DNA from 2 places in the Comamonas sp. UBA7528 genome. Region 1 is predicted to be linked to the other one. Evidence: predicted binding sites of a transcription regulator. Region 1 holds the regulator's gene; the other holds the start of a gene.
What was found. The regulator NrdR, encoded in region 1, represses ribonucleotide reductase genes. The targets are predictions, from matches to a motif close to CACNANATNTNGTG.
Positions count from the first base shown of each region.

Region 2: B3349_RS16185 (ribonucleoside-diphosphate reductase subunit alpha) is a predicted target of NrdR. The motif match lies at 1,435-1,448, and genes of this name have one in related genera.

Region 1 covers NZ_DLMU01000001.1:282,304-289,482, forward strand. Annotated here, with positions in the region: gene B3349_RS01270 (DUF748 domain-containing protein) at 1-979, opposite strand, end outside; gene B3349_RS01275 (lytic transglycosylase domain-containing protein) at 1,695-2,510, shown strand; ZMP/ZTP riboswitch at 2,676-2,855, shown strand; gene glyA (serine hydroxymethyltransferase) at 2,890-4,137, shown strand; gene nrdR (transcriptional regulator NrdR) at 4,165-4,614, shown strand; gene B3349_RS01290 (VTT domain-containing protein) at 4,808-5,776, shown strand; gene aroC (chorismate synthase) at 5,846-6,943, opposite strand; gene B3349_RS01300 (putative bifunctional diguanylate cyclase/phosphodiesterase) at 7,046-7,179, shown strand, end outside.
Region 2 covers NZ_DLMU01000014.1:97,005-104,183, reverse strand. Annotated here, with positions in the region: gene B3349_RS16200 (cytochrome C assembly family protein) at 1-28, shown strand, start outside; gene B3349_RS16195 (PP0621 family protein) at 25-258, shown strand; gene ampD (1,6-anhydro-N-acetylmuramyl-L-alanine amidase AmpD) at 419-1,000, shown strand; gene B3349_RS16185 (ribonucleoside-diphosphate reductase subunit alpha) at 1,530-4,421, shown strand; gene B3349_RS16180 (ribonucleotide-diphosphate reductase subunit beta) at 4,637-5,728, shown strand; gene B3349_RS16175 (hypothetical protein) at 5,910-6,902, shown strand; gene B3349_RS16170 (carbohydrate kinase family protein) at 6,981-7,179, opposite strand, start outside.

The DNA.
Region 1 (7,179 bases):
GCAGCGCCAGCGAAGGCTTCTGCAGGCTGACACGGCCGAGCTTGACCACGCCGGCCAGCGGCTGCACATCGGCCAGATCGATGTCCAGCGCCTCCCACTGCAGCCAGTCCTTGCCGGCCAGGTCCTGCAGCTTGGCGCCGGTGGCCTGCACCTTGCCGGACAGGCGCACCACGGAGTCGGTGTGCTGCTCAAAGGCCACATCGATGCGGGCCTGCAGCATGGCGTCCTGCAGCTTCAGCGGCAGGCTGGCAGGCCAGTACGGCAGATAGGGCTTGAGGTCCAGGTCCTGCACCGTCAGCGTGGCAGCGGTCTTGCGGTCCTGTGCAAACGGGGTGCTCTGCGCCTCGCTGGCAAAGCGGCTGCCGTTGAGGTCGAACGACAGCTCCGGCTGCACCTTGACCTGGCGCTTGGACGGCAGGCTGCTCACAAACGGCAGTTTCAGCTGCAGGTCCTTGAGCAGGTGGTCGGCGCCGGCCACCTTGTCCTGCAGGGCCAGGCGGCCGTCGCTGATCTCGATGTTGTACAGGGCAAAGCGCGGCAGCTCGGCGCTGCTGTCTTCTTTCTTGTCGGCGCCCAGCTTGTCCAGAATGTCCTGGATATCCAGTTTGCCGGGCTCGAGCTGGGCCAGGCGGATGTGGGGGGAGTCGAGCCGGATGGCGTCCACCACCGGGCCCCAGCGCAGTAGAGAAGACAGCTCTGCATCTATATAGATACGCGCTATGGAAACCTGGGGTTCCGGCTGGCCGTCCGCACCGGCCAGCGCTAGGTCGTGCAGGCTCAATTCCATGGTCCAGGGGGAGAAATCCACCTTGCCGACGGTCAGCGCCCGGCCCAGGGCCTGGCTGCCCTGTTTTTCGATCAGTTGCTTGGCGGCCCAGGGGAAGCTCAGCCAGGTGAGCAACCACAACGCCACGACCGCAGCCGCTCCCCACCCCAATCTGCGCCACAGCGTGGCACTGCGCCAAAATTGCAATTGCATGCTTATGCACCTTCTCCTTGTGCATGGAATCTATCGTGTCCGCCGCGATTGCGCCAGAAACTACGCCCTCTCGACCGTGAAAGAGTGCAAAAACACGAAAGCCCGGATGCCAGCTACGCCGGCGTCCGGGCTTCACGGCAGGCGCAAAGGCCGGTGCCGCTAGAGCATCAGGGAGAGGATCGTCCCCGCATGCCCGGAAGCAATGATTGCTTCCATGGTGCCGTTCTTCCTCTTCACCTGCCGCTGGCACCTAGCTGGTCCATGGCAATCGGGTTCCGAGGTTTCTGGCGATGCCTGCGCGTTGCAGACGACTCCAATGTAATCACCGCCATCGGCGAAATCAATCGTTTCTGACAAACTCTTTCATCTGTTTGATAGCGAACGCTCACTGCAGCCTAATCTCCCGGGCTTCAGGGGGCCAGGCACCGCATTCATCCTAAAAACCTGGATGCACATACAGTTTTTATATACATTAAAATCATAAAAAAGAATTTTGATAGTATTGACCTGGAATTTAGCACCCCACTAGAATCCGCCCACTTTTGCTTTGAGTCATTTTTTTGACGTTTTTTGCTGCTTTTTGATCGCGCTCTTTTTCGCGATCCTCCCGCGCTCCTCCTGCATGGACCGCAGCACCACCCCACTGGGCGCCACCCTGTGAGCCGCCGGACCTCCGAGTCCACGGTCGCATAGGCACCCCCACGAAAGGAATGCTATGCCTGCATCTGCACAGGTAGTTTCCGGCTTGCGCACGTTCGCCAAGGACGTTGCCGACGGATTCATTGAAATCACCCACAACGGTTTTGCCCTGCTGGGTCTGGCCGTGGCCTTTGCCGCCATCCTGCTGATCAGCCGCCCTGACCTGCGCCACTCCGGCGAGGCCCAGCTGCGCGACTGGCTGCAGGCGCGCCAGGTGGCCACGCTGGGCACGCCGGTCGAACCGGATGCCGTGGAACGTGCCACTGCCACCAACCCGACGGAGCTGCCCAAGGAGCAGGCCGCCGTGGCGTACTGGCTGAGCAAGAAGTACCGCGTGGCCGCCGAGCCGCTGGCGGTGCTGGTCTCCGAAGCCTATGAACTGGGCGAACGCAACCAGCTCGATCCCACGCTGATCCTGGCCATCATGGCCATCGAATCCAGCTTCAACCCCTTTGCCCAGAGCTCCGTCGGCGCCCAGGGCCTGATGCAGGTGATGACCCGCGTGCACACCGACAAGTACGAACATTTCGGCGGCCAGCTGGCAGCGTTCGACCCGGTGAGCAATCTGCGCGTGGGCGTGAAGGTGCTCAAGGAATGCATCGCCCGCGCCGGCTCGCTCGAAGGCGGTCTGCGCTACTACGTGGGCGCGGCCAATCTGCCCAGCGACGGCGGCTATGCCTCCAAGGTGCTGGCCGAGCATGCTCGCATCCGCCAGATCGCTGGCCGCCCTGCACCAGCGCCCGCCAAGCCGGCGTTGGTGGCCAAGGAAGCCACGCCCAGCACCGTGGCCGCGGCCGATGTGGTGGCCGACAGCAAGCTGCTGGTTAACTGAGCCCTCTGCGCTTTCCCCTTTTTCCAGCCGGCGCAAGCCGGCTTTTTCATGGGCGGTGCGTGGAAGGCGTGGAGCCGCGCACCGCCGCAGCGGCGGCACAAACCCAGGCCCGGAAACGGGCCCTTGCGGGTCAAGCCGCATGGGCCGCGCTGGCTCCGCTACACTAATGGGGTACGCAACTGGCGATAGGCGCGGTTTATCGAGAACCGCGCTGACGTGGAACCACGGTGTGGCGCTCCTCCCCTATGAGCACCAGACCCGACAACCACCGGGGAGCGTACCGCCCAGGCTGCGCCGACACGGAATCGCCTGACGCGTGTTTAGCCGTTCGCCTGGGCAGCCCTTGGATTCAAGGGAATATCAAGTTCACAGGACTGCCATGTTTCAACGCACCGATACCGTCGAGAAAGTCGACCCCGAACTGTTTGCCGCCATCCAGGCTGAAAACCATCGCCAGCAAGAGCACATCGAGCTGATCGCCAGCGAGAACTACTGCTCGCCCGCCGTGATGGAAGCCCAGGGCTCCCAACTGACCAACAAGTACGCCGAAGGCTACCCCGGCAAGCGCTACTACGGCGGCTGCGAGAACGTGGACGTGGTCGAACAGCTGGCCATCGACCGCATCAAGAAGATCTTTGGCGCTGAAGCCGCCAACGTGCAACCCAATTCCGGCTCCCAGGCCAACCAGGCCGTGCTGATGGCCTTCGCCAAGCCCGGCGACACCATCATGGGCATGAGCCTGGCCGAAGGCGGTCACCTGACCCACGGCATGCCGCTGAACATGTCCGGCAAGTGGTTCAACGTGGTGTCCTACGGCCTGAACGCCGACGAAGCCATCGACTACGACAAGATGGAAGCCCTGGCGCGCGAGCACAAGCCCCGCATCATCATCGCCGGCGCTTCGGCTTACGCCCTGCGCATCGATTTCGAGCGCTTCGCCAAGATCGCCAAGGAAGTCGGCGCCATCTTCTGGGTGGACATGGCCCACTATGCCGGCCTGATCGCCGCCGGTGTGTACCCCAACCCCGTGCCCCACGCCGACGTGGTCACCACCACCACCCACAAGAGCCTGCGCGGCCCCCGTGGCGGCGTGATCCTCATGAAGGCCGAGCACGAAAAGGCCCTGAACAGCGCCATCTTCCCCGGCCTGCAAGGCGGCCCGCTGATGCACGTGATCGCCGGCAAGGCCGTCGCGTTCAAGGAAGCCCTGACCCCCGAGTTCAAGGCCTACCAGGAACAGGTGGTGAAGAACGCCAAGGTGATGGCCGACACGCTGACCGAACGCGGTCTGCGCATCGTCTCCGGTCGCACCGAAAGCCACGTGATGCTGGTGGACCTGCGTGCCAAGGGCATCACCGGCAAGGCTGCCGAAGCCGCGCTGGGTGCCGCCCACATCACCATCAACAAGAACTCCATCCCCAACGACCCGGAGAAGCCTATGGTGACCAGCGGCATCCGCGTGGGTACCCCCGCCATGACCACCCGTGGTTTCAAGGAAGAGGAAACCCGCATCACCGCCAACCTGGTGGCCGATGTGCTGGAGAACCCCACGGACGAAGCCAACCTGGCTGCCGTGCGCGCCAAGGTGGCCGCACTGACCGCCAAGTTCCCCGTCTACAGCAAGTAAGCGGCTGCCCCGCCGACGGACTGCGCCATGAAGTGCCCTTTCTGCAGCCACCCGGACACCCAGGTCGTCGAGACCCGGGTCTCCGAAGATGGCAGCTTCATTCGCCGCCGTCGGCAGTGCGGGGATTGCGCCAAACGCTTTACCACCTACGAACGCCCGGACGTGGCTTTCCCCGCGGTGGTGAAGAAGGATGGCCGACGCATCGACTACGACCGCAGCAAGCTGCAGGGTTCGTTCCGCCTGGCACTGCGCAAGCGCCCGGTGCCGGCCGGCCAGGTGGATGCGGCCATGGAACGCATCGAGGAACAGCTGCTGACCTCGGGCGTGCGCGAACTGCCTTCCAGCCGCATCGGCGAGCTGGTGATGAACGAGCTCAAGAAGCTGGACAAGGTGGCCTATATCCGCTTTGCCAGCGTCTACCGCAGCTTTGAGGACATCGAGGACTTCAAGCACCTGGTGGACGAAGTGCGCAGCTGAATCCGTTGCGCCACCGCTCCCCGACCAGCCGCCCGCCCTGTGCGAGGCGGCTTTTTCATGCCCGGGCCAGGGCCCACCCCGGGATTGTTCCGCCGCTGGAACACAGTCTTCCATGCCGGCAGCTAGGCAAGGTGGTGTACTCCCACGTAGCATGGCGGACTGCAGCCGCCCGCACGGCGGTCTGCTTGCTCCCATGGATATCGACACCTCCACCCTTCGCACCGCCCTCACGCTCTACGCCCCCGGCGTGGTGTTTGCCAATGTGCTGCTGCAGCAGCTGGGCCTGCCGGTTCCGGTGCTGCCCACGCTGCTGCTGGCCGGCAGCCTGGCCACGGGCAGCCCGCGTCTGGCGCTGCTGTGGGCCATGGCCGTGCTCGCCGCCATGCTGGCCGACCGGGTCTGGTACCTGGTGGGCCGGCGCTTCGGCACCCGCGTGCTGGCATGGCTGTGCAAGCTCTCCCTGACGCCGGACAGCTGCATCAGCCAGACGGCCGACCGCTTTGGCCACTGGGGCCCCTGGTCGCTGCTGCTGGCCAAGTTCATCCCTGGTTTTTCGGCCGTGGCCGCCCCCATGGCCGGTGTGCTGCGCATGCCCGTGCCCCGCTTCACCCTGGCTGCGTCCAGTGGTGCCGGGCTGTGGGCCGGCGTGGCACTGGGCCTGGGCTGGCTGCTGCGGCGCCAGGTGGACGCGGCCCTGGCACTGCTGCACACCCATGGCCCGTTGCTGGCCGTGGCGGCAGTGCTGCTGCTGGGCCTGTGGCTGGGCTGGAAGCTGGTGCGCCGCCAGCTGTTTCTGCGCCTGGCCGCCATGCCCTCGGTCACCGCGGCGCAGTGGTGGCAGGCCCAGACCTCGGCCCAGCCGCCGCGCCTGCTGGATCTGCGCGGCCCGGCCCTGATTGCCGAGCTGGGCCCGATCACCCAGGCCCATGCCATCACGCTGGCCCAGTTGCCGCGGCTGGTGCGCCACTGGCCGCGCGAGACGGCCATCGTCACCCTGTGCGCCTGCCCCCACGATGCCACGGCCGCCCGCGCTGCGCAGCGGCTGCGACGCCTGGGTTTTGTCCACGCCCGCCACCTGCAAGGCGGCTTCGAGGCCTGGCAGGCGCTGCAGCCTGGCACCCCGGCAGCTGCGGCCCCGGTGCTGGCCCAGACCGCCCTCTGAAATGCACAACGCCCCACGGCGCAGGCCGGTGGGGCGTTGGGAGCCAGCGCGAAAGCCGCTGCGGCAGCGTCAGGGTGCTGCGGCCGGGATGGGGTTCAGCGGCAGGCTGACATCGCCGCACTGGGCGCGGTGGCGCAGCGCATGGTCCATCACCACCAGTGCCAGCAGCGCTTCGGCAATCGGTGCCGCGCGGATGCCCACGCAGGGGTCGTGGCGGCCCTTGGTGATGACTTCGGTGCTCTGCCCGTGAATGTCGATGGATTCGCGCGGGCTGATGATGGAGCTGGTGGGCTTGATGGCGATCGCGACCTCCAGATCCTGGCCGGTGCTGATGCCGCCCAGCACGCCGCCGGCGTTGTTGGAGCGGAAGCCTTCGGGGCTGAGCGAATCGCCGTGCTCGGTGCCGCGCTGGGCCACGCTGGCAAAACCGGCGCCGATTTCCACGCCCTTGACCGCGTTCAGGCCCATCATCACATAGGCGATCTCAGCGTCCAGCTTGTCGTACAGCGGCTCGCCCAGGCCCACCGGCATGCCGGTGGCCTGCACGCGCAGCTTGGCGCCGCAGCTGTCGCCGGCCTTGCGCAGGGCGTCCATATAGTCTTCCAGCGCCTGCACATCGGCCTGCGGGGCGAAGAAGGGGTTGTGCGGCACATGCTCCCAGCTCTCGAAGGCGATGGGCAACGCGCCCAGCTGGGTCATGCAGGCACGGAATTCAGTACCGAACTGTTCCTTGAGCCATTTCTTGGCCACGGCGCCGGCGGCCACCGTGGGGGCGGTCAGACGGGCCGAGGACCGGCCACCGCCCCGCGGGTCGCGCACGCCGTACTTGTGCCAGTAGGCGTAGTCGGCATGACCGGGACGGAAGCTCTCGGAAATGTTCGAGTAGTCCTTGCTGCGCTGGTCGGTGTTGCGAATCAGCAATGCGATCGGGGTACCGGTCGTCACCCCCTGGTAGACGCCGGAGAGGATCTCCACCGCATCGGGCTCGTTGCGCTGCGTCACATGGCGGCTGGTGCCAGGACGGCGGCGGTCCAGTTCGCTCTGGATGTCCGCCTCGCTCAGCTCCATGCCCGGCGGGCAGCCGTCGATCACGCAGCCGATGGCTGGTCCATGGGATTCACCAAAATTGGTAACGGTAAAAATAGTGCCAAGGGTATTGCCGCTCATGGGCGGCGATTATGCCCTTGCATCCGGCGCCCCCCTGACAAGCATGGGCAGTCCCCGTGAACAGGGTTAGCATGTGCCATCCCGACGCCCTCCTTCACCCGCATGAACCAGCCCTCCGCGCCTGTGCCCGGCCCTGCCCTGCTTCAGTTTCTGGACAGCAGCGACGCCGCCTGGATCGTGACCGACACGCAGTTCCGCACCTGCCAGGTCAATGCCGGCTTCGAGCGCCTGTTCGG
Region 2 (7,179 bases), on a different contig from region 1:
GGAAGTGGTGCTGGGGCGCTTGCAATGAAATACCTGCTGGTGATCGCCGTGGTGGCGGTGTTCTATCTGTATTGGAAGAAGCAGCGCCAGTCGCTGCGCCCCCCGGCGCCACCGTCCCAGCCCACGCTCGCGCCGCCCCAGCCCATGGTGGCCTGCGCCCACTGCGGCCTGCACCTGCCGCAGCGCGATGCCCTGAGCGATGCACAGCAGCAGCCCTACTGCTGCGAGGCGCACCGCAAGCTCGGCCCCCGCTCCTGAACCCGGTGAACACCAGGGCCCGCGCCTGACGGGCAGGAAGGCCCCTGCCACCGCCTGCTGGCAGCGGCATCCCGCCCGGGTTTGGGGTGGCAGCAAATGCGCTATCGTGTGAACCGTTTGCAGACTCCCCTGGCGCCCGAAGCGGCAGACCCTCCTTCCCATGGACTTTGACCCTCCTGTGTGGCGTGACGGCTGGCTGTCCGGCGTGCGCCACCTGCCTTCGCCCAATTTCGGCCCCCGCCCTGCCCAGGCGCAGATCGATCTGCTGGTGGTGCATTCCATCAGTCTGCCGCCAGGCCAGTTTGGCACCGGCTGCGTGCAGCAGCTGTTCACCAACCAGCTGGACTGGGACGCCCACCCCTACTTCCAGGGCATTCGCGGGCTGGAGGTGTCCTCGCATTTCTTCATCGAGCGCACAGGCCGGATCTGGCAGTTTGTCAGTGCTAACGAGCGTGCCTGGCATGCCGGCCAGTCCTGCTGGCGCGGGCGCGGCAACTGCAATGACGACTCCATCGGCATCGAGCTCGAAGGCCTGGAAGGCCTGACCTTTGAAGACGCCCAGTACACCAGCCTGCTGCAGCTGAGCGAAGCCATTGGCCAGCATTACCCGCTGCAGCACATCGCCGGCCACGAGCACATTGCCCCCGGCCGCAAGCAGGACCCCGGCCCCGGTTTTGACTGGCCGCGCCTGCAGCACCCCTTGCAGGCCCACCACCCGGATTGGCAGTTTCCGCCGGCGTAGCCCCCTGCGTGCGTTCCACGCCGCCAGCAAGGTCATTGCGCTGTGCCCATGCCGCGCACCGCCCGCCACGGCGCCTTCTCCTTCTGCTTGGTGCGTACCCACACCCATGCCACAGCGCGCCGTGACGGCATGGGCGGGCAGACTTTCGCCCCCATGCGCGGCGTCAATCCCCATTGACCACAGGCTGCAGCCAAAACGCGACGCCCGGTCGGCAGACACGCCCCCGGACCACCGGTGCACACAATGCCGGTGCGCCATTGCCCGGCGCCATGGCCTGCCACCCCGCATGGCCTGCGGACTTTCGCCGGCAAAGCACCAGCGGGCGGGCGCTGCCAGCGTGTCAAGCCCCTGGCGCCACAGATTTTTTCCCGCTTCCGGCTTGGCAGCACAGGCCTGCGCAGTACACTACCCCTAGTGCTCGACAATCGATTGAACACTACATCTAGTGTGCAACATCTTGTTGCAACTACCGCATTCAGACGCAGGGCCCCACAGCCGTCGGCCCCGCCATCCCAATCAAGAGGAACCCATGCAAGACGCACCGAATACCCTGTCTGCCGACCAGCCCACGACCACCCAGGTAGCGCTGGAGACCTACCAGGTGATCCGCCGCAATGGCGATGTCGTGCCTTTTGCCCCGCAGAAAATCGCCACCGCCGCCACCAAGGCCTTCCTGGCCGTGCGCGGAGCACAGGGCGCTGCTTCCGCCAGCGTGCGCGAAACCGTCGACAGCCTGACCCACGCCGTGATCCGCGCCCTGGTGCGTTCGCGTCCGGGCGGCGGTACCTTCCACATCGAAGACATCCAGGACCATGTGGAACTGGGTCTGATGCGTGGCGGTCACCAGGATGTGGCACGCGCCTATGTGCTGTATCGCGAAGCCCGCAACCAGGAACGTGCCGCCGCCAAGAAGAAGGCCGAGGAAGCAGCGGCTGCCGCTGCAGCCCCCAAGCCCACGCTGCACGTGACCGACAACGGCCAGCGCCAGCCCCTGGACCAGGAACGCCTGCAGGCCCTGTTTGAAGCCGCCTGCCGCAACCTGAACCCCGATATCTCCGCTGCGCCCATCCTGAGCGAGACGCTGCGCAATCTGTACGACGGCGTGCCGCTGGCCGAGGTCTACAAGGCCGCCATCCTGGCCGCCCGCACCCTGATCGAGACCGATCCCGACTACACCTATGTCACCGCCCGCCTGCTGCTGCACACCATCGTGCGCGAAGTCATGGGCCGCGATGTGCAGCCGGCCGACATGGACGCGGCCTATGCCGACTACTTCCCCGGCTTCATCCAGAAGGGCGTGGACAACGAGCTGCTCAACCCCGAGCTGCTGAAGTTCGACCTGCCCCGCCTGGGCAAGGCACTGAAGGCAGAACGCGACCAGCAATTCGACTACCTGGGTCTGCAGACGCTGTACGACCGCTACTTCCTGCACGTGCGCAAGACGCGCATCGAGCTGCCGCAGAGCTTCTTCATGCGTGTGGCCATGGGCCTGGCACTGCAGGAGTCCGACCGCGATGCCCGCGCCATCGAGTTCTACGAACTGCTGAGCTCGTTCGACTTCATGTCTTCCACGCCCACGCTGTTCAACAGCGGCACGCTGCGTTCACAGCTGTCAAGCTGCTACCTGACCACCGTGTCCGATGACCTGGGTGGCATCTACGACGCCATCAAGGAAAACGCGCTGCTGTCCAAGTTTGCAGGTGGCCTGGGCAACGACTGGACCAATGTGCGCGCCCTGGGCGCCCGCATCAAGGGCACGAACGGCGAATCGCAAGGCGTGGTGCCTTTCCTGAAGGTGGTCAACGACACGGCGGTGGCGGTGAACCAGGGCGGCAAGCGCAAGGGCGCCGTCTGCGCCTACCTGGAAACCTGGCACCTGGACATCGAAGAATTCCTGGAACTGCGCAAGAACACCGGCGATGACCGCCGCCGCACCCACGACATGAACACGGCGAACTGGATTCCCGACCTGTTCATGAAGCGCGTGGTGGAAAACGGCGAATGGACCCTGTTCTCGCCTTCCGACGTGCCCGAGCTGCACGACCTGTTCGGCCAGGCTTTCGAGAAGGCCTACACCGCCTACGAAGCCAAGACCCAGACCGGCGAGATCACGCTGTTCAAGCGCGTGCCCGCCGTGGATGTGTGGCGCAAGATGCTGTCCATGCTGTTCGAGACCGGCCATCCCTGGATCACGTTCAAGGACCCTTGCAACATCCGCTCGCCCCAGCAGCATGTGGGCGTGGTGCACTCTTCCAACCTGTGCACGGAAATCACGCTCAACACCAGCGACAGCGAAACCGCCGTCTGCAACCTGGGCTCCGTGAACCTGGCACGCCATATCACCAACGGCGCCATCGACCACGCCAAGCTGCGCAAGACCATCACCACGGCCATGCGCATGCTGGACAACGTGATCGACATCAACTACTACGCCGTGGACAAGGCCCGCGACTCCAACATGCGCCACCGCCCGGTGGGCATGGGCATCATGGCCTTCCAGGATGCGCTGTATGAAATGCGCACCCCCTATGCCAGCCAGGCCGCAGTGGAGTTTGCCGACGCCGCCATGGAAGCGGTCTGCTACTACGCCTACTGGGCATCGACCGAGCTGGCCAAGGAGCGCGGCACCTACTCCAGCTACCAGGGCTCGCTGTGGTCGCAGGGCATCCTGCCGCTGGATTCGCTGAACCTGCTGGAAAAGGAACGCGGCGGCTATGTGGACGTGGACCGCACCGTACGTCTGGACTGGGAAGCGCTGCGCGCCAAGATCCAGGCCGACGGCATGCGCAACTCCAACTGCGTGGCCATTGCACCCACAGCCACCATCTCCAACATCGTGGGGGTGGACGCCTCCATCGAGCCCTCGTTCGGTAATCTGTCGGTCAAGTCCAACCTGTCCGGCGAATTCACCGTCATCAACCAGTTCCTGGTGCGTGACCTGAAGAAGCTGGGCCTGTGGGACGAAGTGATGGTCATGGACCTGAAGCACTTTGATGGTTCGCTGCGCCCCATCGAGCGCGTGCCGCACGACCTCAAGCAGCTGTACGCCACCGCTTTCGAAGTGGAACCCCAGTGGCTGGTGGAGGCTGCCAGCCGCCGCCAAAAGTGGATCGACCAGGCCCAGAGCCTGAACATCTACATGGCGGGCGCATCCGGCAAGAAGCTGCACGACACCTACCTGCTGGCCTGGCAGCGTGGTCTGAAGACCACCTACTATCTGCGCACTATCAGCGCCACCCACGTGGAGAAGTCCACGGTCCAAAGCCGTGTGCTGAATGCCGTGTCGGCGAATGCCCCTGCGGCCATGGCCTCCATGAGTGCGCTGGAAAAAGCCGCAGCCGCCGCCCGCGCCCAGCAGGCTCCGGCCACGGACATCAAGTTCTGCGCGATCGACGACCCCGGCTGCGAGGCCTGCCAGTAACGGGAGGCGTCTCCCGGCGCACCGGGCGCCCAGCGCTCAGTGCCTCCCCGCTTTGGCGCCAGGCGCCAGAGCGGGCGAACCTCTCGGGGGCGGCATGCCCCCCCGGCGACGGCGGAATGCAACGTGCCCGTTGGCCGCCGCACTCGCGACATCGATGAATCGAAAAAGCTGGATGGCAATGAACGCACCCAGCTGCTCCCTCCAAGGAATCCACCATGCTGAGTTTTGACGACGACACCCTTGCCCCTTCCGCCAGCAGCGCGCAAAGCGGCGCATCCACCAACACCCACAAGCGTGTGAACGCGGCCGACAAGCGCATCATCAACGCCAAGACCGACGTCAACCAGTTGGTGCCCTTCAAGTACAAGTGGGCCTGGGAAAAGTACCTGGCCACCTGCGCCAACCACTGGATGCCGCAGGAAGTGAACATGACGCGCGACATTGCGCTGTGGAAGAGCCCCAACGGCCTGACCGAAGACGAGCGCCGCATCGTCAAACGCAATCTGGGCTTCTTTGTGACCGCCGATTCGTTGGCTGCCAACAACATCGTGCTGGGCACCTACCGCCACATCACCGCACCGGAATGCCGCCAGTTCCTGCTGCGCCAGGCCTTCGAGGAAGCCATCCACACCCATGCCTACCAGTACATCGTGGAGTCACTGGGCCTGGACGAAGGCGAGATCTTCAATGCCTACAACGAGGTGGAGTCCATCCGCAACAAGGACGAGTTCCTGATCCCCTTCATCGAAGCGATCATGGACCCGAACTTCCACACCGGCACACCGGAAACCGACCAGACCCTGCTCAAGAGCCTGATCGTGTTTGCCTGCCTGATGGAGGGTTTGTTCTTCTACGTGGGCTTCACACAAATCCTGGCGCTGGGCCGTCAGAACAAGATGGTGGGCGCCGCCGAGCAGTACCAGTACATCCTGCGCGACGAATCCATGCACTGCAATTTCGGCATCGACCTGATCAACCAGTTGAAGCTGGAGAACCCGCACCTGTGGACGCCGACATTCAAGGAAGAGATCAACGACCTGTTCCGCAAGGCCGTCGAGCTCGAATACCAATATGCCGAAGACACCATGCCACGCGGTGTGCTGGGCATGAATGCATCGATGTTCAAGGGCTACCTGCGCTACATCGCCAATCGCCGCGCCACGCAAATCGGTTTGGAAGAGCTGTTCCCGGGTGAAGAAAATCCGTTCCCCTGGATGAGTGAAATGATCGATTTGAAGAAGGAACGTAACTTCTTTGAGACACGCGTCATCGAATATCAGTCCGGAGGTGCACTTTCTTGGGATTAATACCTCCTCAAGTGCTACAAGAAAATTCATAATGCGCCCCATGCCATCAACTGCTTTTGCGAATTTGGTGGCATGGGGCGCTTTTATGCGTGTTGCGTTGAATCCCTCCACGGCGCACAGGATCACGCCCTGCGTTCCAATCGCAAACAGCGCTTTGTATAAACCAACGAAGGAGAAGATGATGGCAACTGCAAAGAAGACCGCAGCGAAAAAGGCTGCCACCACCGGCACCGAAAGCACCAAGAAAACTGCCGTCAAGGCAGAAGTGAAGAAGACCGCTGCCAAGGCTGCAGCCCCCAAGGCCGCTGCCAAGAAGGCCACCACCGCCAAGGCTGCTGCTCCCAAGAAGGCGGCGGCTCCTGCTGCTGCCAAGAAGGCTGCCGCTCCCAAGGCTGCTGCTCCCAAGGCCGCCGCCAAGAAGGCCACCACCGCCAAGGCCGCTGCGCCCAAGAAGGCTGCGGCTCCTGCTGCTGCCAAGAAGGCTACCGCACCTAAGGCTGCTGCTCCCAAGGCCGCCGCCAAGAAGGCCACCACCGCCAAGGCCGCTGCGCCCAAGAAGGCTGCGGCTCCTGCTGCGGCCAAGAAGACCGCCGCTCCCAAGGCTGCTGCTCCCAAGGCCGCCGCCAAGAAGGCCACCACCGCCAAGGCTGCAGCACCCAAGAAGGCTGCAGCACCTGCTGCTGCCAAGAAGGCCGCCGCTCCCAAGGCTGCTGCTCCCAAGGCCGCCGCCAAGAAGGCCTCCACCGCCAAGGCTGCAGCACCCAAGAAGGCTGCTGCGCCTGCTGCTGCCAAGAAGGCCGCCCCTGCCAAGAAGGCTGCTGCACCTGCTGCCGCCAAGAAGGCTGCTCCGGCCAAGAAGGCTGCTGCACCTGCTGCCGCCAAGAAGGCTGCACCTGCCAAGAAGGCTGCTGCACCTGCTGCTGCCAAGAAAGCCGCTGCACCTGCTGCTGCCAAGAAGGCTGCTGCACCTGCTGCTGCCAAGAAGGCCGCTGCACCTGCTGCTGCCAAGAAGGCTGCTGCACCTGCTGCTGCCAAGAAGGCCGCTGCACCTGCTGCCAAGAAGGCCGCTCCCGCCAAGAAGGCTGCTGCGCCTGCCGTGGCTGCTGCGCCTGTGGCACAGACAGCGTTGGCGCCCCAGGCTGCCTGGCCCTTCCCTACCGGCGGCAAGCCCTGAAGCATTGGCCATTGCGGCCATCGCCCATGAAAAAAGCCCGCATCTGCGGGCTTTTTTCATGGGGTCAGCGCTGAGGCATCAGGCCGCCAGCAGACTGTCACGCACCTGCTCCAGGGTGTAGTTCTGCGGGCCACGGTGTGCCACCTTGACCGCGCCCACCTGGTTGCCCAGCTCGGCACATTGCGCCAGCGACCAGCCTTGCTCCAGGCCGTACAGCAAGGCAGCGCGCCAGGCATCACCACATCCTGTGGGGTCCACCACGGCTGCGGGTGTGACA